Regions from separate parts of the Sporosarcina sp. GW1-11 genome, predicted to be linked through region 2. Evidence: riboswitches for the same ligand, from Rfam matches in the RefSeq annotation. Region 2 holds a riboswitch; each other region holds the start of a gene.

Region 1 (10,127 bases), on a different contig from region 2:
ATCGGGTTTACTCAACTGGATGGCCCCCTATCGTAATGTTGGCAATGTCCTGTAATTTTGCTATTTTATCCTGACCAGCGAACATAAAGCCATTTAGCCCATTAGCAAGCCATTGATCGGAAAGTTCTTTCGGGTATTTCCCCGCTACATCCAGAACAACATCTCCTGCATCTTCTTTTAAGAAGTTTGTAACGACTTCTTCCGTTGCCGCTGCAGAAGCACAGATTACCGCATAGTGTGGCTGTTCTTCTTTGATCCAACTGAGCGCTTGATCGATAGAGTCGAAAGAAGGGCTCCACTGTGCCTCAATGCCACCAACAGCTAGGAATCCACTGACGAAGTCTGCACGAGGTTTATAATCTTTTAATGCACCAAAGTTTAGTAGTACTGCTTTTGGTAACTGTTCTGGCGTACGTGCGCGAAGATGTTCAAACGGCTCAGCCAAACGTTTCGATACCGTCACAGAAGAGGCATCTGTCAAGTTCGTGTCGATTAATTCTGCATAGACATTCGTACCGATCAACGTCTTTTTCCCGCTAGCCATTTCTTTCTGACGTTCAGCGTATAACTTGCTAAGTTCACCAGATTGTAGAAACGACTGATAGCCACCGTTTTCTTCGATTGCTAAAAACTTCTCCCAAGCTTTGCTAATTAATTCTGCAGTTAACGACTCGATGAAGTATGAACCACCTGCAGGGTCGAGTACTTGGTCGATATGTGTTTCTTCTTTTAATACGAGTTGAATATTGCGTGCATAGCGAATAGAGCTAGCAGAAGTGCCAGTCAACACATCATGTGGCAACACCGTTAACCAGTCCGCTCCCCCAAGTACCGCAGCAAACGCGGAGTTCCCGCCACGTAATAAGTTTACATATGGATCGAGTTTCGAATAGCAAGCAATGGTACTTGTTTCGCGTTCTCCACGCCATATGCTTCGTTAAATAACTTCCATAACACACGGAATGCACGGAATTTCGCGATTTCCATAAAGAAATGTGTGTCAGAAGCAAAACGAACATAAAAATCTTTCGTAAACTCTTCAAATGAAGTGGCCTTTTCTGCTAGTTCAGCAGCGATCGCAAGTGACAACGCAAGTTCTGTAACCGCATCCGCTCCTTCATGATGAGCCGTCCATAGATCTGCTCCTTTTGTTTTAACGTTCGGCAAATCTTCCGGTAAAACCGTACTTTCGCTAATACAAATACCCGTTACATCTGCACGTTTCGCATCTTCAATATATGAAAAGGCCTGCAAAATTGGATCTTCTTTTTTCACTTCTGTAAAGAGAAGTGGATACTCTGTAAGCAATTGTGCTAATTGACGAAGCGCTTGCTCACTCCAAGATATTGGGTGTAAGCCGTTATACGCAATCGCTTCATTGCCTCGTTCTAATGATTCTTTCAACTGAAGTAGGAAGTCTTCTCCCGTTGTCGCGCTGACAGGTTGTGCAACCGTCCAGCCAAATGCTGGCTTCGTCACGCGTGAGATCTTTTGTTGATCTAGATCCTCTTTTGTATATAAGGGCTTCAATTCAATACCCTCTGTGGTCTTCGTAAACAATGATTCAAATGGCTTTCCTTTCAATGACTGAATGGCACTCTCTTTCCATTCTTCATAGTTCGGCGCCGTAAATGTGAATGATTTCATATTATGTATAGGCATAATGGTGTTGCTTCCCCCTTTTTGACCATCAATACTACTAGTGTACCGTAGTGTAGCCAATGAAGAAAGAGGAAAATGATTAGATGTCATACAATTTTCATATAAATCTAATAAAAGTCTTCAGCTTCAAAAAGATAGTTGCAAAGTAAGAGGAAAAGAACTATCGGATGGGAAAGAGGAAGATCGTAGGATTGTCGCAAGAAGAATGTCACGCGGATATAAAAAAGGAAGTCCCTCGATAGATTATATCAAGGGACTTCCGTAGATCTCTTTAAGAACTTTTTACGCACAACTAGGCCACTATTACTTCCAGTGAGTGGCAATGAATTCGTCTCGACCAGAACGCGCGCGGTTATCTTTATAATGTTCTTTTTCTTTTTCGTAGTAATCTTGATGGTACTCTTCTGCCCGATAAAACGTTTCTGCGGGACGGATAGCTGTGACGATAGGTTTTGAGAATATGCCACTTGCCGCTAGCTTCGCTTTGGATTGTTCGGCAATTTCCCGTTGCTCGTCCGTGTAATGGAAAATCGCTGTCGTATACGATGAGCCACGATCATGAAATTGACCTTCCGCATCTGTCGGATCAATTTGTTGCCAGAACACATCGAGTAACTGTTCATATGAAAAAACAGCTGGATCAAACGTGATTTCAACGACTTCCACATGGCCTGAGTCGCCTTTTTTCACATCTTCATACGTCGGATTTTCAAGATGTCCACCCATATAGCCTGACACAACATCCTGAATGCCTGGCCATTCTTTAAACGGTTTTACCATACACCAGAAACAACCACCTGCAAATGCAGCTTTTTCAAACGTATTATTAGTCACTATCAACATCGCCTTTCATTTCGCTTTAGTTTTTAATTATGGTCCATGCCTTCTTGCTAGAATGCCACTATTTACGCTACCATATTATTCTGTTCATTGCAGTTCTCAGCAACTTCATCAATCAACACTCGTCACACTGTCGCCATATGAAGAGACCGGAATCGCTTGTTTGCGCATCGTATCCTCTTCCGGAACGCGTATGAATTTAACAATCACCGCACTAACTACATATAAGAAACTAAAAATCCAAACAACCCCTTCAGCTCCTACAGTCCCAATGAATGCCAATGCAATGGCAGGTGCGACGAACGTTGACAAACCGGCCGAAAAGTTTAACACAGACATCGCCGCTCCCTTTTCTTCACCCGCGACAGACGGTACCAATGCACCAATCGGAACGAAACCAGCTATTAAGCCACCCCAAATGAATCCAACAATGCTTGTCATCAGTAGATTTCCATTAGTCAAGACAGGTACGTAAAACAATAGCGGTGTGAAAATGGCACAACCGATTCCACCAAACCAAATAATCGTTTGTTTCCAACCGAATGTATCTCCAATAAAACCGAATACTAAATTAAAGATGATATTTCCTAAGAAAAATGTACCCCATAATTGCAACCAAGCAGTCGTTTCAATGCCGTGCTGTGCCATATGAATCGGCAAGAATACAGGGAATCCATAAACACTTAAACTATTGATCACGCGAACAATCCCACCTGCTGCAACGCGTGGATTCGATTTTAAAATCGTAATACCTTTTAATAATTCTCTAACTGCTTCGCGTTTGTTAGCGACTTTTTTCTTCTCAAATTTATCTTTATTGAGCACTAAAGCAAAGAACGTACCGAGACATACCCAAAAAATAGAAGTCCACAATGTATTAATGTAACCGAGGTGTTGGATCGCATAACTTGAATACCAAGCCCCAAGCACCATCATTCCCGCACAAAACGCAAACCAGAACCAACCGACTGCTGAACTTAATTTATTTTGTGGTGTTTTATAAATGACCCATGTTAAAAAGGAATAGGCAAACAAAGGATAACCGAAACCTTTAATGAAATAAGTTAGTAGCATGACTGGATAATTCATCGTTGGAAAACCGAACGTGATAAAACCAGCTGTACCAATAATATATACGGATAATCCAATCATCATCGTACGTTTAGGACCAAACACATCTGAACAAACTCCTGAAAACCAAGAGGCAAGAGCTATCGATATTCCATACACTGTGAAAATTGCGGCTGACTGTTGAATCGTCAACCCGTTATCGACTAAGAATGGACTGAGCCACCCAGCTTCTATTCCGTCACCCATCATGAAGAGCATGACACCAAAAAAGCCCCATCCTAAGTTCTTTGTAATACCGATTCTCTCTAACATACCATTCTCTCCATTTCTACTTACTTTTCTTAGTTGCGTATATATTTTCATGTAACAAAAAACTCTTTCCAAAGAACGGAAAGAGTTTTGACATACATTCATATTCAAATGGAATATAAATGTTGAACCCTTTCTATCTTTCAAGCAAAGCTTGCTGGATTTGGCACAATAATGTTGCCGAGATTTCATAGGGCCAGTCCCTCCATCTCTCTTGATAGAAAACATACTATGTAGTTAAATGAAAATACGTAATATTTAAAGCAATGGATATACAATATAGAGTTATTAAGTTGAAGTCAAGCACTTATCTGAAACTTCTAAAGAAATAGTCATTCTTATGATATACTAAACAGATTATGTCGACAAAGTTTTAGGAGGTATTGATTTGCAATCGTATGTAGAGATAGAAAATGGTGTCGTTCCTTCCGTCTGTTCACTTGACTGTCCAGACCAGTGTGGATTACTTATTCATAAACAAGATGGGAAGGTCGTTAAAATAGAAGGAGATCCTGAACACCCTGTAACAAAAGGAAGTATTTGTAATAAAGTTCGCCATATGTCCGAACGAATTTACGATCCACACCGTATTACAACACCTTTGAAACGTGTCGGACAAAAAGGCGACGGGAAGTTTGTCCCAATCAGTTGGACAGAAGCCATTGAAACGATCACGGACCATTGGAAAACATTAATTTCAGAAGTAGGTCCAGAATCGATCCTCCCATATAGCTTCTATGGAAATATGGGGAAGTTAAGTTCAAAAGGAATGGATCGTCGTTTCTTCAACCGCCTTGGATCGAGTCAACTTGACCGAACCATTTGTTCTGTCGCTGGCGAGGTCGGGTACAACTATACAATGGGCGGACGCTATGGCACAGATCCAGAAGAGATGACAGAAACAAAATTATTCATCCTTTGGGGTATTAACGCTGTCAGCACGAATATGCACCAAATGATGATTGCACAAAAAGCTAGAAAAAATGGTGCTAAAATTGTCGTCATTGACGTCCATAAAAACCAGACCGGACGTATGGCAGATTGGTTCATCCCTATCCTTCCTGGCACTGACGGAGCGCTTGCATTAGGTATTATGCACATTCTGTTTAAAGAAAACATGGTCAATCAGTCATTTCTAGAAGACTATACGATAGGCTATGAGGAGTTGGCGGATCATGTAAAAAACTACGACCCTCAAATAGTTTCTAGCATTACGGGTGTATCTGTGGAAGATATTTACTCGTTAGCCCGGATGTACGGAACTACTTCTCCTTCCATGATCCGAATCGGAAATGGTCTGCAGCATCACGATAATGGCGGAATGATTGTCCGAACCATTGCCTGCTTACCGGCATTGACTGGCCAATGGGAAGTAAAAGGAGGAGGTGCCCTTAAGTCAAATGCAGATTATTTGACGCATAATATAGCTGCGCTTGAACATCCAAATCTCCTGAAACAGCCTACACGGCGGTTTAATATGAATCAATTAGGCGATGCGTTACTAGAAGAAAATGAACCGATCCGTTCATTGTATGTCTACAACAGCAACCCAGCCTTAGTCGCACCCGATGCGAATAAAGTGCGCGAAGGATTAGAGCGTACTGATTTATTTATGGTTGTTCATGATTTATTTTTAACAGACACAGCTAAATTTGCGGACATTGTGCTACCGGCCACATCTGCATTTGAAAATACGGACTTCTATACGTCATTCTGGCATCATTACATTCATATACACGAGCCCGTCATTCCTCCTTTTGAAGACAGCAAATCCAATTCAGATGTCTTCAGACTGTTAGCACAAGCGATGGGGTTTGATGAGCCATCCTTTAAAGATGATGATCAGGAAATGATGAGGCAAGCATTAAGTAATCTTACCAATCCACATATATCTGAAGTTACATATGAATCGTTAAAGGAAAAGCGCTTCATCAAAGCAAGCGGCACGAACAATATGTTACACAACTTACAAACCCCTAGCGGTAAAATTGAACTTTATTCCAAACAGATGGAGTTGGACGGTTATCCAGCTCTTCCAACGTATATCCCAATCATTCAGGATTCCGATTATCCATTACTATATGTACCTACAGCTAATCATAATTTTTTGAACACGATCTTTTCGAATAATGAAAAGCATATCAAAATGGAAAAAGAACCTAAGTTATTTATGAATGTGCGCGATGCAGAACTTCGGGGAATTACAGACAAAGAAGTTGTCCGTATATGGAACGACCGTGGGGAATGTGAAATGACTATTTCAGTTGGTGAACACGTCCTTCCCGGTGTTGTCGTGAGTCTAGGACTGTGGGCAGATCAGACAGGTGAACAACGACTTGTCAACGCATTAACGCCCAATCGAATAGCTGACATGGGCGGCGGCGCCACTTTTTTCTCAGGCCGCGTTGAAGTGAGCGTTTCGCACTCCCAAAATGAAGAATCCTGAAATAAGCCTACTAGCTAAGCATATGAACTACGTAGAGATGAAAACGTATTACTTGCTAGAGACCAGTAGCCCATACGAACATCTCTGCCAAATGCAGGGAAACGAATTCTCATAACCTTCAGCGGTAGCGCTGAAGGTTCCAGAGTGTAAACAAAAGGGTTGGAAATCGTAACGATTTCCAACCCTTTTGTTATTTTCAGTATAAAATCTGTAAAATAGCTTCTGACTTAGTTCTGGTATTCACTTGATTTCCTCATGACGCCTCAAGTCTTCCGCTATATCCAAGTGATTTTGCGGCACTAACTGTTCAATTGTCAGCATCTCCAACTGTTCACGTTCATTGATCTGATTTTTCGTCATCATTTCCATCACCTCAATAAGTGTTCAACAGGTTCCAGTTGATTGGAGCGGAGGATGGCGACTCCAGCGGGAACAGCACGAGCCGAAGACCCTGGACTGAGCGCAGCGAGGGAAGCGGCTGAGGCCGTGCCCGCGGAACGCGTCCATCCGCAGCGGAAATCAACCTTTCCTGACGTTTACTCTATTGTAAAAGAAAAGAGACTGTAATCAAACTCCAAATTTATGGAGTTTGTCTACAGCCTGAAACCTTCAGCGGTAGCGCTGAAGGTTCTCTGTATTTAATATAACGATGTAGTTTCTTTAGACATATTCTCTAGCAATTCTTTCACACGCGCTAGGAAACGCCCGCAAACTAAACCATCCAAGACACGATGATCTAGAGACAAGCAAAGGTTGACGATATCGCGTACAGCAACCATCCCATTGTTCATGACAACCGGACGCTTGACGATCGTTTCAACTTGCAAAATCGCAGCTTGCGGGTAATTGATGATACCCATAGACTGCACGGAGCCAAATGAACCCGTGTTGTTGACGGTAAACGTACCGCCTTGCATATCCTTCGCCTGCAGCTTTCCATTGCGTACTTTACCCGCTAATTCGTGAATATCACGGGCAAGTGCTTTGATAGTTTTTTCATCTGTTTGTCGAATGACTGGAACGTATAACGCGTCATCAGTCGCAACAGCAATCGAAATATTGACGTCTTTTTTCATGACAATCGTGTCACCCGCCCACATCGAATTGACTGCAGGGAACTCTTTCAACGCTTGAGAAACAGCCTTAATAAAGAAGGCGAAGTACGTTAAATTGAATCCTTCTTTTTGTTTAAACTCTTCTTTTACACCATCACGCAGTGCAACAAGATCCGTTACGTCGACTTCGACCATTGTCCACGCATGTGGTGCTTCGGTTACTGAACGCACCATGTTTTTCGCGATGGCACGACGGATACTTGTGACTGGAATTTCGATATCACCATTTTCCAACTGCACATTCGGCGTAACATTTTGTTCGAATCCGGACTTTTCGCTATCGAATTCCGCGATTTCCGTATGTGCTTGCGGTTGTTCTTTAATTGTTTCAGCTGATTCCGTCAGTTGTTGCGGAGCGACGGTTGGATTCTCAATGAACGCTAGAATATCTTTACGCGTAATTCTGCCTTCACGGCCCGTACCCGCGACGTTTGCCAAGTCAATGCCGTGTTCTTGCGACAGTTTTAAAACAGCCGGAGAATATCTACCCGCTGCTTTCCCCGCTGCTTTCCCCGCTGCTTTCCCCGCAGTTTTCACCAGTTCAGGCGTCGATGCCGGTTTGACTGGCGCGACTTGTGGTTTTTCTGACGCAGCTTCTTTCAGCTCTTCTACAGCTAGTTGTTCTTTCTGCGTCTTTGGAGTCGCTTCAGGAGCTGCAACACTTCCCTCTACGTCAATCAAACAAACCGTATCGCCTACTTCTACCGTATCGCCTTCTGAAGCGATGATTTCCGTAATCGTTCCAGCAAATGAAGAAGGTACTTCGGCAGTTACTTTATCTGTTGTCACTTCAGCTAACGAGTCATACTTAGCGACCGTATCACCTGGTTTGACTAGCCATTTTTCAATGATTCCTTCAGTTACACTCTCGCCCAGTTTTGGCATAGTGATTTTTTCGATGCCCATTATTCTGCCTCCTTAGACTAAAACTCCGCTAAATCCCTTGCCGCTTTTTCGACCTTGTCAGGATTCATCATAAAGAATTTTTCCATCGAAGGAGCATACGGCATAGCAGGTACATCAGGCGCTGCTAGACGTTTGATAGGTGCATCTAATTCAAATAAGCAGTTCTCCGCGATGATCGCAGACACTTCACTCATAATACTGCCCTCTAAATTATCTTCCGTCACTAATAGCACCTTACCAGTTTTGGAAGCCGCTTCAATAATCGCTTCTTTATCTAGTGGATACACTGTACGTAAATCTAAAATGTGAGTGGAAATACCGTCTTCCGCGAGTCGTTCCGCTGCTTGCAAGGCGAAATGAACACAAAGACCATAAGTAATGATCGTCAAGTCGTCTCCTTCACGCTTGCAGTCCGCTTTTCCGATTGGCAATACATAATCATCGTCAGGCACTTCACCTTTAATCAAACGGTACGCACGCTTATGCTCGAAGAACAACACGGGATCTGGATCACGCACAGCAGCTTTTAATAACCCTTTTGCATCGTAAGGAGTGGACGGAATGACAATCTTTAGTCCAGGTGTAGAAGCAAACATCGATTCAACCGATTGTGAATGATAAAGCGCACCATGGACACCGCCACCGAAAGGCGCACGAATAACAATTGGACAAGACCAATCATTATTGGAACGATAACGAATCTTCGCCGCTTCTGACACGATTTGGTTCACTGCAGGCATGATGAAATCGGCGAATTGCATCTCCGCAATTGGACGCATACCGTACATCGCTGCACCGATCGCGACTCCAGCAATGGCTGATTCTGCAAGCGGTGTATCGAGCGCGCGGTATTCGCCAAACTCATCATATAATCCGATCGTCGCTTTAAATACGCCGCCTTTACGACCTACGTCTTCACCTAAAACGAATACTTGATCATCGCGCTCCATTTCTTCTCTCATCGCCATATTGATGGCATCTATAAATGAACGAACGGCCATTATGCGTCGCCTCCTTCTTCATCATAAACATAGCGCAAGGCATGTTCAGGGCGTGCATAAGGAGCCAATTCCGCATATTCCGTAGCTTCATCGACCAATTGCTTCACACGTTGTTCGATCTCATCTTGCTTCTCTTCCGTCAATACTTCCTGTTCTTGCAAGTACTGAATGAAAGTCAATAATGGATCCAACTTCTTTTCCTGTTCTAACTCTTCCGCGTCACGATATAAACGCTGATCATCATCTGAAGAGTGCGCTGTCAAACGATAGCAGACAGCTTCAACTAATGTAGGGCCTCCACCGCTTCTTGCACGGTCAGCTGCTTCCTTCACCGCTTCATAAACCGTCAGTGGATCCGTGCCATCTACTGTTACGCCTGGCATCCCGTAGCCCACTGCACGATCGGATACATGCTCACATGCCAATTGTTTATCTACTGGAACGGAAATTGCATATTTATTGTTTTCTACCATAATAACCGTAGGCAATTTATGCACACCCGCAAAGTTCATTCCCTCATGAAAATCTCCCTGATTCGAAGAACCTTCTCCTAGTGTCACAAATGTGATGAAATCTTCTTTATTCATTTTAGCAGCAAGCGCTACACCGACTGCGTGTGGTAATTGCGTCGTTACAGGAGACGATCCTGTAATAATCCGATTTTTTCGCTGACCGAAATGTCCAGGCATTTGACGGCCGCCCGAGTTCGGATCTTCCGCTTTTGCAAAAGCCGATAACATCAATTCTTTTGGTGTCATACCAAAGTGCAATACAATA
Region 2 (10,127 bases):
GAGATAAATGACGCGCGGTCCTGTAGGTGATCCGAAAAATGATAAACCCGTAACTGACGTAGTGAAACAATTGTGGTCTTGTGCAATTTTTCTCAAAGTATATTCGAGTGAGTTTTTTTCGTCTTCATTTAATTCTCCAATATACCGTAGGGTCAAGTGCAAATCATGAGCATGTGGAATGACTTTGTATTTTTCCTTTAATTGATACTTCATTCGAAAATGTTCAGCAATATCAACAACGTTGTGGGCGATGGAGATGCCAATAAAATAATGTTGTGCCAAATTCAGCTCACCTCCTATTTGATAGTTTCCCTTACTTGTTTTGAAATATGCATAAAATAATGAAAGAGGAATTAAGGCCTATAAACAGTAGCAAGCTACCTAACAAATTAGCGGATTCAAGTGTATAATAGAAATTGGATGTAACTATGAAATTACGAAAATGAAGGGGATGGCGTTATGATTAAAACATTGATTTTCGATTTGGATGACACGTTAATTTGGGATGCGAAAAGTATTGCGATGGCATTTCAAAAAACGTGTGAGTATGCAACTAAAAAAATGGGAGTAAACCCAGCGGAATTAGAACATGCGGTACGTCAAGAAGCGAGAAAACTATATGCAACGTACGAAACGTTCTCGCACACGCAAAACATCGGTATTAACCCTTTTGAAGGACTATGGGGCGTCTTCGACGATGAAGGCGAAGAATTTCAGAAGATGAAGGAAATTATTCCAGGATACCAAAGAGAAGCGTGGATTAGAGGATTAAAGTCACTTGGAATCGATGATGAAGCGTTCGGTAGAGAACTAGCGGAAAAGTTCCCTAGAGAGCGTAAAAATCATCCCTTTATATATGAAGAAACATATGAAGTGCTTGATCGTTTAAAAGACAATTATCAGCTAGTGTTACTGACAAATGGTTCACCTAGTCTACAAAAAATTAAGTTAACAATTTCACCAGAAATCCCACCGTATTTTGAACATATTATTGTTTCAGGTGCATTTGGTAAGGGGAAACCTGATGCTTCTATTTTCCAACATGTACTTGATACATGTGGCATTCAAGCGGATGAAGCGTTGATGATTGGTGATAATTTGATGACGGATATTTTGGGTTCTAATCGTGTAGGCATGAAAAACGTTTGGATTAATCGCGAAAACAAAGCGCCAAGTGATGAAGTAAAACCAACATATGAAATAACAAATTTAAATGAGATATTTCCTATAATAGCTAATTTAGAAAACCGATGAGGATTCCTTCCTCATCGGTTTTCCTATTCTGCTATACTTGTTCTAGCAGAAACTACATCGAGGAGGTTCATCATGCTAGAATACGTTTTTGTTTTTTTAGGCGCAGCTATACCATGGATAGAAATCATGCTTGTCATCCCTCTAGGTATCATACGAGGCTTGTCACCTGTATGGGTTGTAATCCTTTCATTTGCAGGAAATATGGCAACCGTCCTACTACTAATCCTCGGCTTTCAGCAAATCCAAGATTGGATTGAACGGAGGAATAAGAAAAAAGGAAAAAGGGAGTCAAAACGCCGGCGACAGGGAGAAAAAATAATGAATACATATGGCTTACCTGTGTTGGCGCTTGCAGGTCCGATCCTTATCGGTACACATATTGCAGCTTTTATTGGGCTTGTCTTCGGTGCGAATAAAATGACTACTGCGGTTTGGTCTGCCATTAGCATCGCACTTTGGTGCCTAGTATTTGGCATCCTTACCGCCATGGGCTTCGACTTCTTTGTTAGTCGAACATAAAAAACTCAGCTGATACGCATATCAGCTGAGTTTTCACGTTCTTATAGGTCGATTGCTTTTGCATCGTGAATGTTTTGAACTTCTTTAATGCGTTTAATGGAACTAGATTCTACGTGGTGATCGACCGTTAACATCATGATCGCGCCGCCACCTTCAGCAGAACGTCCTACTTGCATCGCTGCAATGTTGATATTCTCTTCAGCGAGCAATGTGCCTACACGACCGATTGCACCAGGTTGGTCAATATGGCGAATGAATAGCAAGTGACCGCTTGGGATTGCATCAACAATATAATCGTCAACTTTTACAATACGTGGTCCAAGACCGTTTAGAAGTGTACCTGCTACTTTTCGAATGCCTTTATTTGTTATGATTTCTACTGTGATCAAGTTAGAGAAACCTTTACCAGTAGTCGTCTTCTGCTCGTTTATCTTGATGCCGTAACGTTCAGCTAATAGCTTCGCGTTTACGTCGTTGACAGTTTCACCAAGGTTGCGTTTTAGAAGTCCTTTTACTGTATTACGTGTCAGTGCGCGTACGTCGTAGTTAGCTAGTTCACCCGCATATTGAATGTTGATCTCGTTAATAACAGAGTTTTGGATTTGTGATAAGAACATACCTAGTTTTTCTGTTAGATCGAAGAATGGCTCGATTTTCGCCAAAACGTCACGAGAAACAGATGGTAAGTTTACTGGGTTACGTACAGATCCAATCGTTAAGAAGTTGACTACGTCACGGCTAACGTCCACGGCAACAGATTCCTGTGCTTCGAACGTGCTTGCGCCTAGGTGAGGTGTAGCAATGACTTCTGGTAACGTCAATAATTTGTGATCCAAGAATGGTTCTTCTTCAAATACGTCAAGTGCTGCTCCTGCTACTTTGCCTTCAATGATTGCATCGTATAGAGCATCTTCATCGATGATTCCACCGCGTGCACAGTTGATAATTTGTACGCCAGTTTTCATTTTCGCGAATGCTTCTTTGTTAATCATTCTACGTGTTTCTTTTAGTAATGGTGTGTGAACCGTGATGAAATCCGCAGCTACTAGTACTTCGTCAACTGTTCCGATTTCAATACCTAATTTTTTCGCGATATCTTCTGTCAGGAATGGATCATATGCAATTACGTTCATACGCTGTCCTTTTGCGCGTCTTGCCACTTCAGCACCAATACGCCCAAGTCCGATAATTCCTAGTGTTTTATTTTTTAATTCCACACCAAGGAACGACTTTCTGTCCCATTTGCTGTTCTTCAACGAGTTAAATGCCTGTGGAATTTTGCGTGCCATTGCCATCATCATAGCGATTGTATGTTCAGCAGCTGAGTTTGTGTTGCCGTCAGGAGCATTTACAACGATAATTCCTTTTTCAGTCGCAGCATCTAGGTCGATATTGTCGACACCTACACCTGCACGACCAATGATTTTCAATTGATCAGCTGACTCCAACAATTCTTTTGTAACGGTTGTTTGACTACGTACAAGAAGTGCGTCGAAACCTTTGATGCGATCCTTCAACTGGTCTGGTGATAAGTCTGTGTCAATTACAATTTCAAAACCTTCTGCTTGTCGTAATGGGAAAATACCGTCTTCGCTAAGTGGGTCACTAATTAGTACTTTAAAAGCCATGTTAATCATTCTCTCCTTCGATTGTTTGTATTGGATTTTTATTGATTAAATTGCACGCAATCAAGCGTTTATGTAAGTTTGCGAAACCCCCTTTTTATGTAAAATAAAAAAGCCTTCCACCCCTTACATACTACGTAAGGGGCGAAAAGCTCGATAAACTAACGCGGTACCACCCTTGTTTTGCTGCCAAAGCAGCCTTCATTCAGCATGCGTAACGTGCATGTGACGAATTGGCCTACTAAAAATTCAGCCAATCAATTCAGAAGTGCCACCAGCCTAAGAATTTACTGATTCTCACCACATCATCAGCTCTCTAAGAAATTCTTTTTAAAGGTAGGTATGTCTTCGTCAAAATTGTTTTGCATGTATTAAATTTAGAACTAATCATAACATGTCCAAAGTTATTGTCAATTACTTTTCTGCAAAAAATGAAAAACTATCAAATACGAACGTAAAATAGTGAATTTATTGTGAACGTTCGTGTTTGGGTGATGAAATGATGGAAATACTAACATTTAAAACGCGACTAGGGTAAATAGCGTAAGTCGTCAGAAGAGAAGAAAAGGTGAAATCAATGCTATAGTAGAACCTTACTATTCATATAAAGGAGTTTTGGACATGAAGAAGTTGGAATCCGTAGAGCAATTTGAGCAACTGAAAAAGGAAGAACGCGTCATATTCTTATTCACGGCAGATTGGTGTCCCGATTGCAGAGTAATTGAACCTTTCCTACCGACATTGGAAGTGGAATTTGCTGAGCATGAATTTATTTCTGTCGATCGTGACGACTTTATTGATTTATGTAGTCAACTCGATATTTTTGGAATCCCTAGCTTCATTGCATTTAGTGAAGGGAATGAAACTGGGCGATTCGTTAGTAAGAATCGAAAAACAAAAGAAGAAATAGAAGAGTTCATCAACAGTCTATGAATGTTTCAATCAAAAAGCCATCTCTATTGAGATGGCTTTTATATTATGAAAAACTTTCTAGTTCTTTCAAAAGAATCTTTGCACCTTCAGGGCTAATGAATAAGCCATTTGATAATTGTTTATTCTCATCTAAAACTTCACCAGTAATGAAACAGACTCTGCTTGCTTGATACTTTCTTAAAATAATTCGATCGTCTTCAGCGAATATTTCAATCGGATCCCCTTTGTCTATCAGCAAAGATTTTCTAAGCTCTTTCGGAATAACAATTCTACCGAGGTGGTCAACTTTTCGAACAATCCCTAAAGATTTCATGGTGCCCTCCTTGAAAAAAGTAGTTGTTAATTCCTATTATACACAAATTTTAACGATCTACAATTTGCAAGATGTTAATCTACCGAACTATTTGAAAATTGCGCTATACAATTTGTTTATTAATGTTATAATACTTAGTAAATCAATTTTTGAATTTGTATTGGAAAAATAACTTCATAATTACTTATCAAGAGAAGCTAAGGGAATTGGCCTGATGACGCTTCAGCAACCTCTGTGTAAACAGGAAGGTGCTACCTCCAACAAGATTTTATTCTTGAGAGATAAGAATGGTGTGCGGATACCCTCATTTTCTTATCTACAAGAGAAGGGGTATTTTTATTGTAAAAAATAGATACATGAAAAATAAGGGGGAAAACAAATGCCGATTAACATACCTAAAAAATTACCAGCAGGAGAATTACTTAAAGAAGAAAAGATTTTCGTTATGGATGAAGAAAGGGCAATTGCGCAAGATATTCGTCCATTGAACATATTGATCTTGAACTTAATGCCTGAAAAAGAGAAAACGGAACTTCAATTATTGCGTTTGCTGGGGAATACACCATTACAAGTGAATGTAACGTTTTTAAATACAGCGACGTATGTTTCAAAAAATGTTAGTCAAACACATTTAGAAACATTTTATACTACATTCGAACACGTCAAAGATCGTCGTTTTGACGGTATGATTATCACGGGCGCACCCATTGAGCTTATGCCATTTGAAGATGTAGTGTATTGGAAAGAGTTTGTGCAAATTTTGGAGTGGACGAAAACGAACGTAACTTCGGTACTTCATATTTGTTGGGGTGCGCAGGCAGCACTTTATCATCACTATGGTATTGATAAGTTTGAGTTAGAGAAGAAGTGTTCAGGAATATTCGTACACAATATTACGGATCCGACGGTTAACTTAGCAAGAGGATTTAATGATGAGTTTGTTGCTCCGCATTCTCGTCATACATCCGTTCCCATTGAAGAAATTCAAAACCATCCCGAGTTAACGCTGCTTTCTACTTCTGAAGATGCAGGAGCTTTCATCATTATATCTAATGATGAAAAGCATATTATGGTTACCGGGCATCTAGAGTATGATGCTTGTACATTAGCGGAAGAATATGCCCGTGATGTCCAAAAGGGAATGGATATCGATGTGCCAGTAAATTATTTTCCTAACGATGACCCAACTAAAGATCCAAAGAATACATGGCGTTCGCATACTCATCTGCTATTCTCTAACTGGCTAAACTACTACGTTTACCAAGAAACACCGTACGTCTGGAATTAAAAGCGATTGGATTCGAATAGGCTACTTAACGTATAATATCATCTACTTTCACACATACTCCAAGCAATGGAGGTGCATGTTGTGAACATAGATGAGTTCTGGGAATTAGCTTTTTGGGAGATGACATTACGAACGGTACTTTCTTTTATCGTATTAATGATTTTGGCTCGTTTCATGGGGAAAAAACAAGTTTCTCAACTGACCTTCTTTCACTATGTAACTGGTATAACGATTGGTTCTATTGCAGCGAACTTAGCAGGGGAGTCAGAAACCCCTTTTCTTAATGGCATGTACGGTATGATTTTATGGGCGTTATTGACGATTTTAGCCAATTTTTTATCATTCAAATCAGTGAAAATACGTGTTGCTCTAGATGATAAACCGATGATTGTCATTCAAAATGGTAAAATTATCGAAGGTTCGTTACGGAAATTACGTCTGAATTTCAATGAATTGAATATGATGTTACGAGAACAATCTGTATTCTCTATGAAGGATGTCAATTATGCGATTTTCGAAACGAATGGGAACTTAAGTGTGATGCTAAAGCCTTCGGAACAACCAGCAACAAAGAAAGACGTCAAAGGTTCTACTACGATGCCAAAGTATATTCCGACTGAGATTATTACGGATGGCAAAGTAGAGGAGAAAAATATGCGCGAATTGAACTTGACGGATGTATGGTTGACTCAACAATTGGAGCAACAAGGCATTGGTAAGCCGGAGCATGTTCTCTACGCAGAAATTCAGACAGATGGTAGTTTATATGTGAATGCATTAAAGAAAATATAAAACAAAGAACTCTGAAGTTTATTCAGAGTTCTTTGTTTTTTCTAATTCTCTAATTTCTTATAGTCTACGTAAAGGATTTAAGCACAAGCTAAGTTTCGTATGGGGTTATTTTATAGAATCTCCCATTTTCGTTCGTTCGCTATAGCTGTTAGTTTTGCATCGGGTCTAACGGCGACTGGGTTTCCGACTTTTTCTAAAACGGGCAAGTCAGCGATGCTGTCTCCATATGCATAGCTGTTAGCCCAATCGATTGTTTCGCCTTGTAATGCTTTCTCAACTTGTTCATTTTTACGTTGTCCTTGAATATGTATAAACGGCAAATCCATTGCAATTTTCTCGCCTTGTGATGGAATATCTGTACCGATGACGTGGTCAAAGGATAAGTGAGGGGTGACTGCTTTCAAAAATGGTGTATAAGCTCCAGAAACTAATAATACACGATAACCTGCTGCACGGTGCTCGTCTAATCGATAGATGACTTTTTCATTGAAATCGCGTGACATTTCACCGCGCATGTCTTCGAAATAGGTTTGTAGTTGTGAAGTAGTCAGTGAGGAAAGTGCTTGTAAGTATAGTTTCATAGAACGTTCTTTCATTTCGGCTTCCGGCAATATTTTTAGTTTGTATCTTATATAAAGCGGTAAGATCGAACGATAAAACTTTCCGTAGTAACGCTTGTAGATTGGATGGTTCTTTAATTGATCCATCAATAATGAAAAGGTTTCTTTCGTATACAATGTCCCGTCAAAGTCGAAAATGGCAACTTTCATATAAACACTCCTTCATTTCTATTCATACCTACAGTATACAAATATAATGAAGTGAAAAGCAAAAGAGCAGACGGGAAAGTTCTCCATCTGCTCGTCCTGCTGACTTATTGAAGAGGATTAGGCATGCCTGGTTGTCCTACAGGTGCGAATGATTGAAGCAACAAATTCATGTCATGTTCTTTTAATTGTGGCATTTGGTAATACTGGTGTTTATTTTGATAAATCGCTAACTCATAAGCCATTTCGATGCAGTTTGGTATGGAATCTGCGAGCACACGACGAACAACAGGGTTACATACTTCTAACGCTGCAGCTGCTTTTCCAGTGGAGCCTTCTTTCGCGGCACCAAGTAAAAAGCCGGAAATGATTTCGTCTGTAATTTCACCAGTCGATTGAATCGGCTTCGTTGGAGGTTTTTCTTTCATACCATAAATAAAGTCGTTGCCTGCTTTCATTTGATAGCGCTGTGTCGGGTGAGAAGGGTTTTTTCCTGTTTTAAAGCATTCAACGGTGATGTTATATTCATCCAGCATAAATCGGTACTGTCGATCCAAAATATCTAATAGCTCTGGATCTTGTACGTGAGGACGCAAGATCATCGATTGGTTCAATGCACCTACCGCAGCGCCAAGTACTTCATGCATATCAAAAAGCTCATGTCCACCGTGGTTCAACGATGGTGGCACCATACCACCTTGCAAGTGTTGTGATGTTTCAAACTGATTGGTCAAATATATTTCCTCCTTCAACTAGTCATTTCCATCAGTTGTAGTATGTGGAGGTATACAGGTTTTATGCATACTTCATTACGCTCAATCATACTTTGGTAAAAGAACACGGGAAAGGTAGTGAAGTACTATGCAAATACATGTAGTGCAACAAGGACAGAGTCTATTTGAAATAGGACAAATCTATGGCGTGCCGTATCAACAAATCATCTTAGCGAATGAATTAGATAGCGACCAGTTGGTTGTAGGACAAGCGTTAGTAATTCCTATTATCGGTACATATTATTGGGTGCGACCTGGAGATAGCTTATATAAAATAGCGCAAACGCATGGCTTATCCTTTGAGCGTCTTGCGCAAATCAATGGAATTAACCCAATAGCCGTATTGCAAGTAGGACAACGCCTTTATATTCCTGAACAACCGAAAACACCAATCGATTCATTATTATACGTGGAACCACGTAATCCAGTAAGTCCTGAAATGCTGGCGGAAGTAAGAAGACGCGTAAAACAGCTAACCTATTTAGCGATGTTTAGCTATGAAGTACAGCGTGATGGTTCCCTAAAAGAACCGAATATTGCAAACATGCCAACGACTGCTAAAAATGCAGGCGTCATCAATATGATAGTGCTCACAAACTTAGAGAACTACGGATTTAGTGCAGAACTAGCACATGTGATTTTTACAGATCAAGCAGCGCAAAATCGAATGATTCAACAAGCAATTGCTGAAGCGAAAAAAATAGGCTATGGAGATATTCATTTTGACTTTGAATTATTATTCCCAGAAGATCGAGAATTATATAATCAATTATTGCGAAATGCGCGAGATCAAATCCATCAAGCGGGATTGACGCTTTCAACTGCACTTGCACCAAAAGCGGGGGAAGTAAAGACCGGAATTTATGGTGCGCATGACTATAAAGTTCATGGGGAAATTACTGATTTCGTCGTATTAATGACGTATGAATGGGGATATACGTATAGTGCACCGCAAGCTGTCAGTCCAATTGGTCCCGTTAGGAAGGTTGTAGAATATGCGATCAGTCAAATTCCACGAGAGAAGATTTTTCTAGGACAGAATTTATATGGTTATGATTGGTCCGCGCCATTTGGTCAAGAAGATAGTATGCCAGCTACCGCATTAAGTCCAAGAATGGCAACTAATTTAGCAATTAAAGAACGCGTTGCTATTGAATATGATGCAGTCGCTCAAGCACCACATTTTACGTATTATGATGCACAAGGAACAGAACATGAAGTGTGGTTTGAAGATGCTAGAAGTATTCATGCGAAATTTGACTTGCTGAAGGAATTTAAATTACGTGGGATTATGTATTGGAAGCTAGGTTTAGCTTTTCCACAAAATTGGTTGTTGCTAGAAGATCGATTTAGAATAAGAAAAAGATAAATAAATAGAGCCTTTCCACAATAAAGGAAAGGCTCGTTTGCTAGATCTTTTATTCGCTTGTTAGTACTTTTATAGCATTTTGGAAGAAATCCATATCTGGATTTACGAGTAAAGCAGGTAGGAAAGCAAATGTCATGATGAGTAGTAGATTAGCTCCTAAAATAGAACGGAATGTACTGGTTTTCTTTGTCATGGTGCTTCGCCTCTTTCTTTTCGTATAGTTTCTCACCCTCTAGCGAATACCCATTAATGGCTAGCTTCACATAGATTGATTGAATAGATTAATAATACAATATATTCAGACGATTGTAAAGTGAAAAGTCGTTGTAAATACATAAAATTGACACAAAAGTTAAAGCATTCTGTAAAAGTTATAAAAAAATCTTGTAACTTTCTATGTTTTCGGTAATAATATTGAAATACACAGTAACTTTCCGAACAATAAAAATACAATTTTCTCGGTAGTGTTCTTCCCTTTGATAAGGTGGGATTCC
Region 3 (10,127 bases), on a different contig from region 2:
AAAATACGGTATGTATGATGTCGTTCCCCTTCAAAATACAACACAGTATCTACCATATGCTCGAGCAATCTTGGTCCAGCAATTTGCCCTTCTTTAGTCACATGTCCAACGATAAAAATAGCGATGTTTTGCGTTTTAGCAATTCTCATCAGCTCCGCTGTACACTCACGAACTTGTGAAACACTACCGGGGGCTGATGTAACCTCTGGGTGGTGTACCGTTTGAATAGAGTCCACAATGACGAATTTCGGCTGAACTTCATCGACCGTTTCATGAATCATGCCGAGGTCGGTCTCTGCATAAATATAAAGTTCATCCGACTTCACACCTAATCTTTCCGCCCGTAATTTCGTCTGGCGAATAGACTCTTCACCAGAAATATATAGTACGCGCTGTTGCTGATTCGCAAGCAATGAGGAAACTTGTAAAAGCAAAGTCGATTTACCGATACCCGGATCTCCACCGATCAATATAAGCGAGCCAGGCACGATTCCTCCACCTAATACACGATTCAATTCTTCTAGTTCCGTTTTCACTCGCGGCTCTTCAACCATTTCAACTTTGCTGATTGGCAATGCTTTCTGCTTTACTTTATCTCCATGCTGAAAAGCACCACGCGGTCCTTTTTGTACGATTTCTACTTCTTCATCCATTGTGTTCCATTCCCCACAACCTGGACAGCGCCCCATCCACTTAGGGGACTCATACCCACAGGAACGACACATAAACTTCGATTTACGCTTTGCCATACGATATCTCCTTTCTTGAAATACGAAAAGGACAGCCCGCCACGCTTTTTGAAATTCCAAGCGAGCGAGCTATCCTGATCTTCATTTAATTAATTTTCTACAGTTTGTGTTTGTTTTTCAGTCTTAACAACAAACTTATCCTCTTCCACATCAATTACTACTTTTTCACCCATCAGAACTTTACCTTCTAATAACTCCTCAGATAAACGATCCTCAACATGTTTTTGTAATGCACGACGTAGTGGACGCGCACCATATTCCGGATCATATCCTTCATCGGTAATTTTGTCCATCGCAGCTTCAGTCAACACTAACTCGATGTCCTGTTCAGCCAATCGCTTAGACAGCTCATTTGACATCAAGCTAACGATTTGACGTAGGTGTTCTTTTTCAAGGGAGTGGAACACAATCATATCATCCACACGGTTTAGGAATTCTGGTCTAAATGCTTTCTTCAATTCAGCAAGCATTTTTTCTTTCATATCGTCATAACTAGAATCAGCATCACCGATATTAAAGCCAACATAACGGTTCTTCTTCAATTCAGTCGCTCCGACGTTAGATGTCATGATAATGACCGTGTTACGGAAATCAACTGTTCGTCCTTTAGAATCTGTTAAACGTCCATCTTCCAATACTTGCAGTAAGATATTGAAAACATCTGGATGCGCTTTTTCAATTTCATCTAGCAAGACGACAGAATATGGCTTACGGCGAACTTTCTCCGTCAACTGACCGCCTTCTTCATAGCCTACATACCCTGGAGGTGATCCGACAAGACGTGATGTCGCGTGTTTTTCCATATACTCTGACATGTCGATACGAATCATCGCATCTTCATCGCCGAACATCACTTCAGCTAGTGCACGACCTAGTTCTGTTTTACCTACACCCGTTGGACCAAGGAAGATAAATGAACCAATTGGTCTTTTCGGATCTTTCAATCCCGCACGAGCACGGCGAATTGCTTTAGAAATAGCTAGCACTGCTTCGTTTTGACCGATTACACGTTCATGTAGAATCTCTTCCATATTGAGCAACTTCGCAGATTCTGTTTCAGCAATCTTATCGACTGGAATCCCTGTCCACATTGCTACAACTGTCGCGATGTCGTTAACTGTTACTTCAGATTCCGTCTTTCCTTGCTTCTCTTTCCAAGCTGCCTTCGTCTTTTCCAGCTTTTCCTTCATCTTTTGTTCTTTATCTCTGTATGAAGCGGCTTTTTCAAATTCTTGACTTTGAACAGCTGCATTCTTTTCAGAACGAATGGCTTCCAACTTTACTTCTAGCTCTTTTAGATTCGGCGGCGTTGTATATGAACGAAGTCGGACTTTTGATCCCGCTTCATCAATCAAGTCAATCGCTTTATCCGGTAAAAAACGATCTGAAATATAACGGTCAGACATTTTCGCAGCTGCTTCAACAGCTTCGTCAGTTATCTTCACACGGTGATGCGCTTCGTAGCGGTCACGCAATCCTTTAATAATCTGGATTGTTTCGTCTACTGTAGGTTCATCCACTTGAATCGGTTGGAAACGGCGTTCAAGAGCTGCATCTTTTTCAATATATTTACGGTATTCGTCAAGTGTTGTCGCACCGATACATTGCAGTTCCCCACGAGCAAGTGAAGGTTTTAAAATATTAGATGCGTCAATCGCACCTTCCGCTCCACCTGCACCGATCAATGTATGCAACTCATCAATGAAGAGAATAATATTCCCTGCTTGACGGATTTCTTCCATTACCTTTTTCATACGATCTTCAAACTCACCACGATATTTCGTACCCGCAACGACTGTACCCATATCCAGCGTCATGACGCGTTTATCACGTAGGATTTCAGGCACTTCGTTATTCACGACTTGTTGTGCCAAACCTTCGGCAATCGCCGTTTTACCAACACCTGGTTCCCCAATGAGCACAGGGTTGTTTTTCGTACGACGGGCTAACACTTCAATTACACGCATGATCTCTTTGCTTCGTCCAATTACTGGATCAAGCGTGCCTTCGCGTGCAATTTCAGTTAAGTCTCTAGCTAAACTATCCAAAGTCGGTGTTGCAGCTGAAGCTGAGTTCGCTGTACTCCCAACAGAACTTTCATCACTGCCAAGCAATTGAAGCACTTGCTGACGAGCTTTGTTCAAACTAACGCCTGCATTATTTAGTACGCGAGCTGCTACACCTTCACCTTCGCGAATCAAAGCTAATAAAATATGTTCTGTACCAATATAGGAGTGACCCAATTTACGTGATTCATCAACTGAAAGTTCTATGACACGTTTTGCGCGCGGCGTATAATGAACGATCGGGCCCACATCTTTCGAACCCACACCTACAAGAATCTCCACTTCACGTTCGATTGTATCTGCATTCACATTAATCGCTTCCAGTGCTTTCGCTGCAATTCCGCCACCTTCTCGGATTAACCCAAGCAAAATATGCTCCGTACCGATAGATTCATGTTTTAAGCGGATCGCCTCTTCTTGAGCAAGTTGTAAAACTTTTTGTGCACGTTGTGTAAATCGATTGAACATCATATCCATTCCCCTCTTTCCTTCATCAGTAGATATATTCTATGGTATGCCAATTGAAGCAACCTTGCTTTACTCCGCATTACTATACATATTCAAACTACTTCATAAAAAGCCATATCATTTGTATTGACTTTGACTATCTTTGATTAATTATAAATCTAAATTAAGGATCTTGCAAAAAGTTTGCTTATGACTCTTCAGGCGCATCCTCTTCAACTGTCGACTTCGCCATTAGAAGGCGATCACGGAATAATTGTGCGCGTAGAACGTCTCGTTGATCAGATGTTAATTCCGTCCCCTTGTAACGCTGAAGAAAACCCGGTTGCATAAAAATCATTAATTCATTTAAAATGGCCATGTCGATATTTTTGATGATACCTAAATCAATACCCAAACGAACGTCCGACAAACATCTAGCCGCTTCTGCTGAAGGAAGAATTCTTGCATGCGTAATCGTACCGAGGGATCTGAATAGACGATTTTCCAAATGCACTTCAGATTTTGCTAGAAGCAACTCACGCGATTTCTTCTCATGTGCAATCAAACGTTTCGTAATACTTTCTAAATCCTTCAAAATTTCTGATTCCGATTTACCTAGTGTAATTTGATTAGATATTTGATAAATATTACCGAGTGCTTCGCTACCTTCACCATAGCTTCCACGGACAACCATACCTAGCCGCGAGATTGCTGGAATGATACGCTCAATCTGCTTAGTGATGGTTAGCGCTGGCAAATGCATCATGACAGATGCCCGCATGCCCGTTCCTGTATTCGATGGGCAGCTAGTTAAATAACCAAATGTCTCATCGAATGCATACTCTAGATTACGTTCTAGTTCACTATCCACATGATCCGCTTGTTCGTATGCAGTATCGATTTGAAAGCCTGGATAAATACATTGAATGCGAATATGATCCTCTTCGTTCACCATAATGCTAATTGTCTCATCTTCAGATAATAGAACAGACCCATATCGATCAGGTTCAATCAACTGCGGACTTACTAGATGTTTTTCCACTAGAATTTGTCGCTCAAGGGATGATAAGTCCGCCATCGATATCCCCGCGAATTGGTGTTCTTCCATCGTTGCTACTGCTTGATCGACGGCTTCATTGACACGTTTAGCTTCTTCTTCAGAGGCGCAAATAGGGAATAGCCGATCTTGTAAGTTGCGCGCCAGACGGATTCTCGTGGATAGAACGATGTCTGAATGTTCACCTTTTGCGACCATCCAGCCAGCCAGTTCACGTTTGATGAATTTTTCAAATGACATCTTGATCATCACCTCCATCAGACAATTGCTGTTTGACTTGATTGGCTTCATCACGTAAAACCGCAGCTTCTTCAAAGCGTTCATTGTCTACTGCTTCCCGCATCTTTACTCGAATATCTTCCAGCTTCTTTTTCAAAGCAAAACGTTCGTTTAGAGAAACCGGTATCTTCCCACTGTGACTTGAGTTACCATTATGCAATTTAGCAAACACACGTGGTAATTGTTCACGAAACGTGTCATAGCAAGTCGCACAGCCAAATTTTCCGACGTCTAAAAAACGATGAAACGTCAGACCACAATTTGGACATTCCGGACCTGCGACTACTTCGTTCGGCTTTTGCCCCGATAACAGTTCCGTGCCGCCTAACCAGTGCGCTAAAAATTGTTGAATGGATAACGGTTCTTGATCTGGACTGAATGAAAATGTCTGAGAATAAAATGCACATTTATCACACAAATGCCTTTCGGTTACACCATTCATCGTCTCTTGTTTAAAGACTACAGTTGCAGGTCGTTCTTTGCAGTTTTCACAAAGCATCTGTATCCACCTCATTCTACTTCTTCGTATAGTAACGTAACTAACATGGCGCGAAGTATACGTGAACGCAATGCATCACGTTCCGGTAACATGTAGCGCAGTGTCGCACGACCAACCGCGGCTAGCATAAGTTTGGCTTCTCGCTCTGAAATTACTTCTTCTTGAATTAAACGATAGATTACATCTTCCGCCATAGTGGAGGACGCTTCTACTTCTAAGATGTCTAATGCTTGTTCTAGCAGATCCTTACGGGAGTTCGTCTGCACACGATAAATCCGAATGTAGCCTCCACCTCCACGTTTCGATTCGACTGCATAGCCTCTTTCGACCGTGAAGCGTGTTTTAATTACATAGTTTATTTGCGAAGGAACGCATTGAAACCTCTCGGCAATTTCATTCCGTTTGATCTCAATAGAAGCACTATCTTCCTTTTCGATAATCGACTTCAAATACCCTTCTATAATGTCAGAAATATTCCGCATCTCGTCACCTCGTTTCTGCTCATTTCTTGGTTGACTTTGACTATCTTTGACTTGATTGTATCGCAGAAATTAGGCTGGATGCAATTCTTTTGATTGGCGGCGTATGCTTTTTATTTCAAATTTATAGCGATAGGCTGTCTCTATTCATAGACGATTATTCATAGAGTCCCGATCTTTTTAAACATACTAAAAAACCACGTATGGATTTACGTGGTTTTTTGTATTTTATATAGTAACTGGTTCTTTTTTCAATGGTTCTAAATCTACTTCGAAGCCCATGTCTTCTAGCATTTTTCGATCTTGATCATTTTCTTGACCGGCTGTTGTCAAGTAGTCACCGATGAAGATGGAGTTTGCTGCGTATAGGCCAAGTGGCTGTAGACTGCGAAGGTTAACTTCGCGTCCGCCTGAAATACGGATTTCTTTTGTTGGATTGATATAACGGAATAAGCAAAGCACTTTTAAGCAATAGCGCGGATCTAACTCAGATGTACCTTCTAACGGCGTACCATCTACAGCATGTAAGAAGTTTACTGGAATAGAGTCTGCATCAAGAACGCGTAAACTATGCGCCATGGAAATTACGTCTTCTTTTGTTTCACGCATACCAACGATCACGCCTGAGCATGGTGAAATCCCTGCTTCTTTTGCATGTCCTACTGTATTTACACGATCATCATACGTATGTGATGTTGTGATGCTTTCATGGTGCGCTGCAGAAGTATTCAAGTTGTGGTTATAACGATCCACGCCCGCTTCCTTCAATCGAACGGCTTGCTCGGGCTTCAAGATACCGAGGCATGCACAGACAGTCATCCCTTGATGCTTTTCTTTGATCTGCTTAACGGAATCAATTACGATTTCAAGTTCACTGTCGCGAGGTCCACGTCCACTAGCTACGATACAATACGTACCAGCTTTATTAGCGGCTGCGCGTTCTGCACCTTCTAAGATTTCTTCCGCTTTCATCATCGCATACTTTTCAACAGGCGCTTTTGAAACGATAGATTGTGCACAGTACCCACAATTCTCCGGGCATAGTCCTGATTTTGTATTGATAATCATATTTAGTTTTACTTTATTTCCATAGTAATGAGAACGAATCGAATAGGTCGCGTGAAGTAGCAACAATAAATCTTCGTCTGGACTGTTCAATATAGAGAGCGCTTCTGCGTCTGTAAGAATATGTCCTTGCAATACTTTGTCTGCCAACAGCTGATAATTTGTCAAAATGTACGCCTCACCTTCAAGTGTTTTGAAATTCTAAAAGCAAAGATTCCTGCGAGTACCGCTAATACAATATCTTTTGGCAGTGGCGGAACCATCCAAAGCCAAGCAACTTTATACGTAAATGCATCTGGTGCAGCAGCCCACATTTTATAGGCAAAATACATCCAGTTCGTACCAAGTAAGTAGTTAACTGAAGTTGCTACAAGAGATGCAATAATGAATGCGGATAATGTTCGTTTCCGCTCGACTATTTTACCTGCTATGTAGGCGATTAAGATAAAGGTAAGAATGAAGCCAAATGTCGGGCTCAGTATTTGTCCAAAGCCGCCTGAAAATTTAGCGAATACAGGTGCCCCTGCAAGACCAATCAACATATAGACGGTCATAGATAATGCACCTAGTCGACTACCTAATAACAATCCTGACAATATGGCAAAGAATGTTTGTAATGTAATCGGTACTCCCCCGACCACCAAAAATGGAACGAATGAAGTAATATTCGCTCCAATCATCATTAGCGCTGCGAACATTCCACTATATACAATAGTTAATGCACTGAACTTACTTTGGGAACGCCCTTCTGTTACTGTTGCCATCATTCCACCTCTTCATATTTTAGTTACTATAAAAATGATAATGGTTTACACATATTGTGTCAACAACTTTAAGAATCTAGTTAACAAAAGAAAAAAGCTGTAGCCAAACTCCTTTTCGTGAGTTTAGCTACAGCTTAGGCTGTCGATATACTTTTTGTCAGCTTACTTCTTTTTATCAATTTTCTCTTCTTTTTCTTTCCGGAATAACACAAAAGCAATTAAACCACTAAATACGGCTGCACCAAATGTTATATAGACACGTGAATCATAGGGTACTTCTTCATAACTATTACCTAGCATAATCCAAGCAAGCGTACCTACTAAGAAGGCAATCGGAATAGAGTATTTAAAAAATTGCATAATCCCTCACCTTTTCAAGTTAGTCCTTTAATTTTATCATATTCCTCCAGTTTTCTCTATGCGACGAGCTCCCTTTATCAACTTCACTAAACATTCACTTGACGATAACTAACAAACTCGCTATGCTATGCTTAGAATAATCGAAATAATTTAATAAGAATCATATCTTATCAAGAGAAGCTGAGGGACTGGCCCGTCGACGCTTCAGCAACCAGCCATTATAGGCAAGGTGCTACTTCCAGCGGTTTGTCCTAGCGGCAAACTGACAGATGAGAGGGATCTAGTCATTGTGATTACAAAGCCTTCTTTTTACTTGAAGGCTTTTTTTGATTAGTAAAAAGGTGAAATGTCTAGACGTTCTGACACATGTAGATAGATTATTAAAGTAAAAGGGGAGACTTGACTATGTCATTGCTAAAGAAACTTCAAACAAATGTCTTAACAGCGGATGGGGCAATGGGAACGATATTGTATTCATACGGTATAGATTATTGTTATGAGGAATTAAACGTAGAGAAACCTGAAATAATAGAGAAAATCCACCAAGATTACATTACTGCAGGGGCAGATATAATCCAAACGAACACATACAGTGCCAATGCGGTGAAGTTAGCTCGTTACGGATTGGAAAGTCGAGTTACAGAATTTAACAAAGCGGCGATTCAAATTGCCAAACGCGCAGCAGCACCAGGAGGTCAGTTTGTGCTTGGGACGATTGGTGGTTTGCGTGGGATTAGAAAAAGCGATGCCTCATTAGATGAAATCCAGAAAGTTGTGCTTGAACAAGCGAACGCATTACTGACTGGTGATCCGGATGGCTTATTGTTAGAAACCTATTATGATTTTGAAGAACTTTCATCCGTCGTCACCACTTTGCGCCAAATCACAGATGTTCCGTTAATTGCGCAAGTTTCAATGCATGACCCTGGTGTGCTGCAAAATGGCCTTTCATTAAACGATGCACTACATCAGTTAGAATCACTAGGCGCTGACATTGTCGGAGTGAATTGCCGCTTAGGGCCTTACCATACAATTCAAGCATTCGAAAACGTTACATTGCCGGATAAGGCATTTTTATCAGCTTTCCCTAACGCTAGCTTGCTAGACGTAGAAGATGGTCGTATCGTCTATGAATCAGAAGCTGAGTATTTCGGTCGCGCTGCTGTATTGCTACGTGATCAAGGCGTTCGATTAATCGGTGGATGTTGCGGAACAACACCTAAACATATAAAAGCAGCTAAAACACGCTTGGAAGGGTTAGCTCCTGTTACCGAGAAAGTTGTAGCACCTGCAAAACCAATTATTATTCAAGAAGCAGGTCCTGTTAAACATCAGCCACTTCACGAAAAAGCGAAGACAGAACGTACTGTCATCGTTGAACTGGATACGCCACGTCATTTAGAAACTGAAGATTACATTAAAGGTGCAAACCTCTTATATGATGCAGGTGTAGATGCTATCACTATGGCGGATAACTCATTAGCATCACCACGAATCAGTAATATGGCGATGGGTTCTATCATTAAGATGCAACACAATATCCGTCCCCTTGTTCACTTGACGTGTCGTGACCATAACTTAATCGGTTTACAGTCACATTTGATGGGACTTGATGCACTAGGCATACATGACATTCTCGCAGTAACGGGTGACCCGACAAAAGTAGGCGACTTCCCTGGTGCGACAAGTGTCTATGACGTCTCGAGTATGGAACTATTGCAACTGATTAAGCAGTTGAATGAAGGAATTTCATTCTCTGGTAAACCATTGCGTAAAAAAACAAACTTCTCTGTTTCTGCAGCTTTCAATCCAAATGTACGCGTAATTGATCGTGCAGTGCAGCGGCTTGAGAAGAAAATTGAAGCAGGTGCGGATTATTTCATTACCCAGCCTGTTTATACAAAAGAAAAGATCATTGACGTGTACGAAGCTACGAAGCATTTAGATACTCCGATTTTCATCGGGATCATGCCGTTGACGAATATTCGTAATGCCGAGTTCTTACATCACGAAGTTCCAGGGATTAAACTATCCGAGGATGTGCTGGAAAGAATGCGCGAATGTGGAGATGATCGAGGGCAATCCACCGCAACAGGTATTGATATTGCAAAAGAGCTTATCGATACAGCTGCGAAATACTTTAATGGAATCTATTTGATCACTCCATTCCTTCGTTACGACATGACACTTGAATTATATGAGTATATTAAGCACTTAGATGAACAGAAGGAGAGGGAATTAAAACATGCAGAAACATCCTATTGAAGAGCAACTAGAGAAACGAATCCTTATCATTGATGGTGCGATGGGGACGATGCTGCAGGCAGAAGATCTCTCTACTAAAGATTTCGGCGGCGAAGAA

The links. Region 2 has a riboswitch for S-adenosylmethionine ahead of metA (homoserine O-acetyltransferase MetA). Riboswitches for the same ligand answer to the same signal wherever they lie in the genome.
Region 1: it holds a riboswitch for S-adenosylmethionine, as region 2 does, so the genes downstream of both, ORD22_RS13530 (MFS transporter) here and metA (homoserine O-acetyltransferase MetA) in region 2, are expected to answer to the same signal.
Region 3: it holds a riboswitch for S-adenosylmethionine, as region 2 does, so the genes downstream of both, ORD22_RS03475 (bifunctional homocysteine S-methyltransferase/methylenetetrahydrofolate reductase) here and metA (homoserine O-acetyltransferase MetA) in region 2, are expected to answer to the same signal.

Annotation. Positions count from the first base shown of each region.
Region 1 is NZ_JAPMIW010000027.1:10,922-21,048, forward strand. Features, by position in the region: gene scpA (methylmalonyl-CoA mutase) at 1-15, opposite strand, end outside; gene ORD22_RS13515 (methylmalonyl-CoA mutase family protein) at 8-931, opposite strand; gene ORD22_RS13520 (methylmalonyl-CoA mutase family protein) at 868-1,647, opposite strand; gene msrA (peptide-methionine (S)-S-oxide reductase MsrA) at 1,966-2,496, opposite strand; gene ORD22_RS13530 (MFS transporter) at 2,614-3,885, opposite strand; SAM riboswitch class I at 4,016-4,106, opposite strand; gene ORD22_RS13535 (molybdopterin-dependent oxidoreductase) at 4,271-6,328, shown strand; gene ORD22_RS13540 (hypothetical protein) at 6,743-6,895, shown strand; gene ORD22_RS13545 (dihydrolipoamide acetyltransferase family protein) at 6,967-8,349, opposite strand; gene ORD22_RS13550 (alpha-ketoacid dehydrogenase subunit beta) at 8,367-9,350, opposite strand; gene ORD22_RS13555 (thiamine pyrophosphate-dependent dehydrogenase E1 component subunit alpha) at 9,350-10,127, opposite strand, start outside.
Region 2 is NZ_JAPMIW010000008.1:25,607-35,733, reverse strand. Features, by position in the region: gene thpR (RNA 2',3'-cyclic phosphodiesterase) at 1-282, opposite strand, end outside; gene ORD22_RS07000 (HAD family hydrolase) at 460-1,254, shown strand; gene ORD22_RS06995 (small multi-drug export protein) at 1,327-1,773, shown strand; gene serA (phosphoglycerate dehydrogenase) at 1,815-3,401, opposite strand; T-box leader at 3,536-3,762, opposite strand; gene ORD22_RS06985 (thioredoxin family protein) at 4,020-4,331, shown strand; gene ORD22_RS06980 (AbrB/MazE/SpoVT family DNA-binding domain-containing protein) at 4,375-4,644, opposite strand; SAM riboswitch class I at 4,826-4,932, shown strand; gene metA (homoserine O-acetyltransferase MetA) at 5,024-5,932, shown strand; gene ORD22_RS06970 (YetF domain-containing protein) at 6,020-6,724, shown strand; gene ORD22_RS06965 (HAD family hydrolase) at 6,835-7,494, opposite strand; gene ORD22_RS06960 (spore coat protein) at 7,599-8,231, opposite strand; gene ORD22_RS06955 (LysM peptidoglycan-binding domain-containing protein) at 8,353-9,633, shown strand; gene ORD22_RS06950 (hypothetical protein) at 9,683-9,826, opposite strand.
Region 3 is NZ_JAPMIW010000003.1:80,130-90,256, reverse strand. Features, by position in the region: gene radA (DNA repair protein RadA) at 1-749, opposite strand, end outside; gene ORD22_RS03510 (ATP-dependent Clp protease ATP-binding subunit) at 839-3,286, opposite strand; gene mcsB (protein-arginine kinase McsB) at 3,471-4,559, opposite strand; gene ORD22_RS03500 (UvrB/UvrC motif-containing protein) at 4,549-5,112, opposite strand; gene ORD22_RS03495 (CtsR family transcriptional regulator) at 5,109-5,579, opposite strand; gene bioB (biotin synthase BioB) at 5,805-6,809, opposite strand; gene ORD22_RS03485 (biotin transporter BioY) at 6,806-7,405, opposite strand; gene ORD22_RS03480 (hypothetical protein) at 7,568-7,765, opposite strand; SAM riboswitch class I at 7,930-8,041, shown strand; gene ORD22_RS03475 (bifunctional homocysteine S-methyltransferase/methylenetetrahydrofolate reductase) at 8,171-10,030, shown strand; gene metH (methionine synthase) at 10,011-10,127, shown strand, end outside.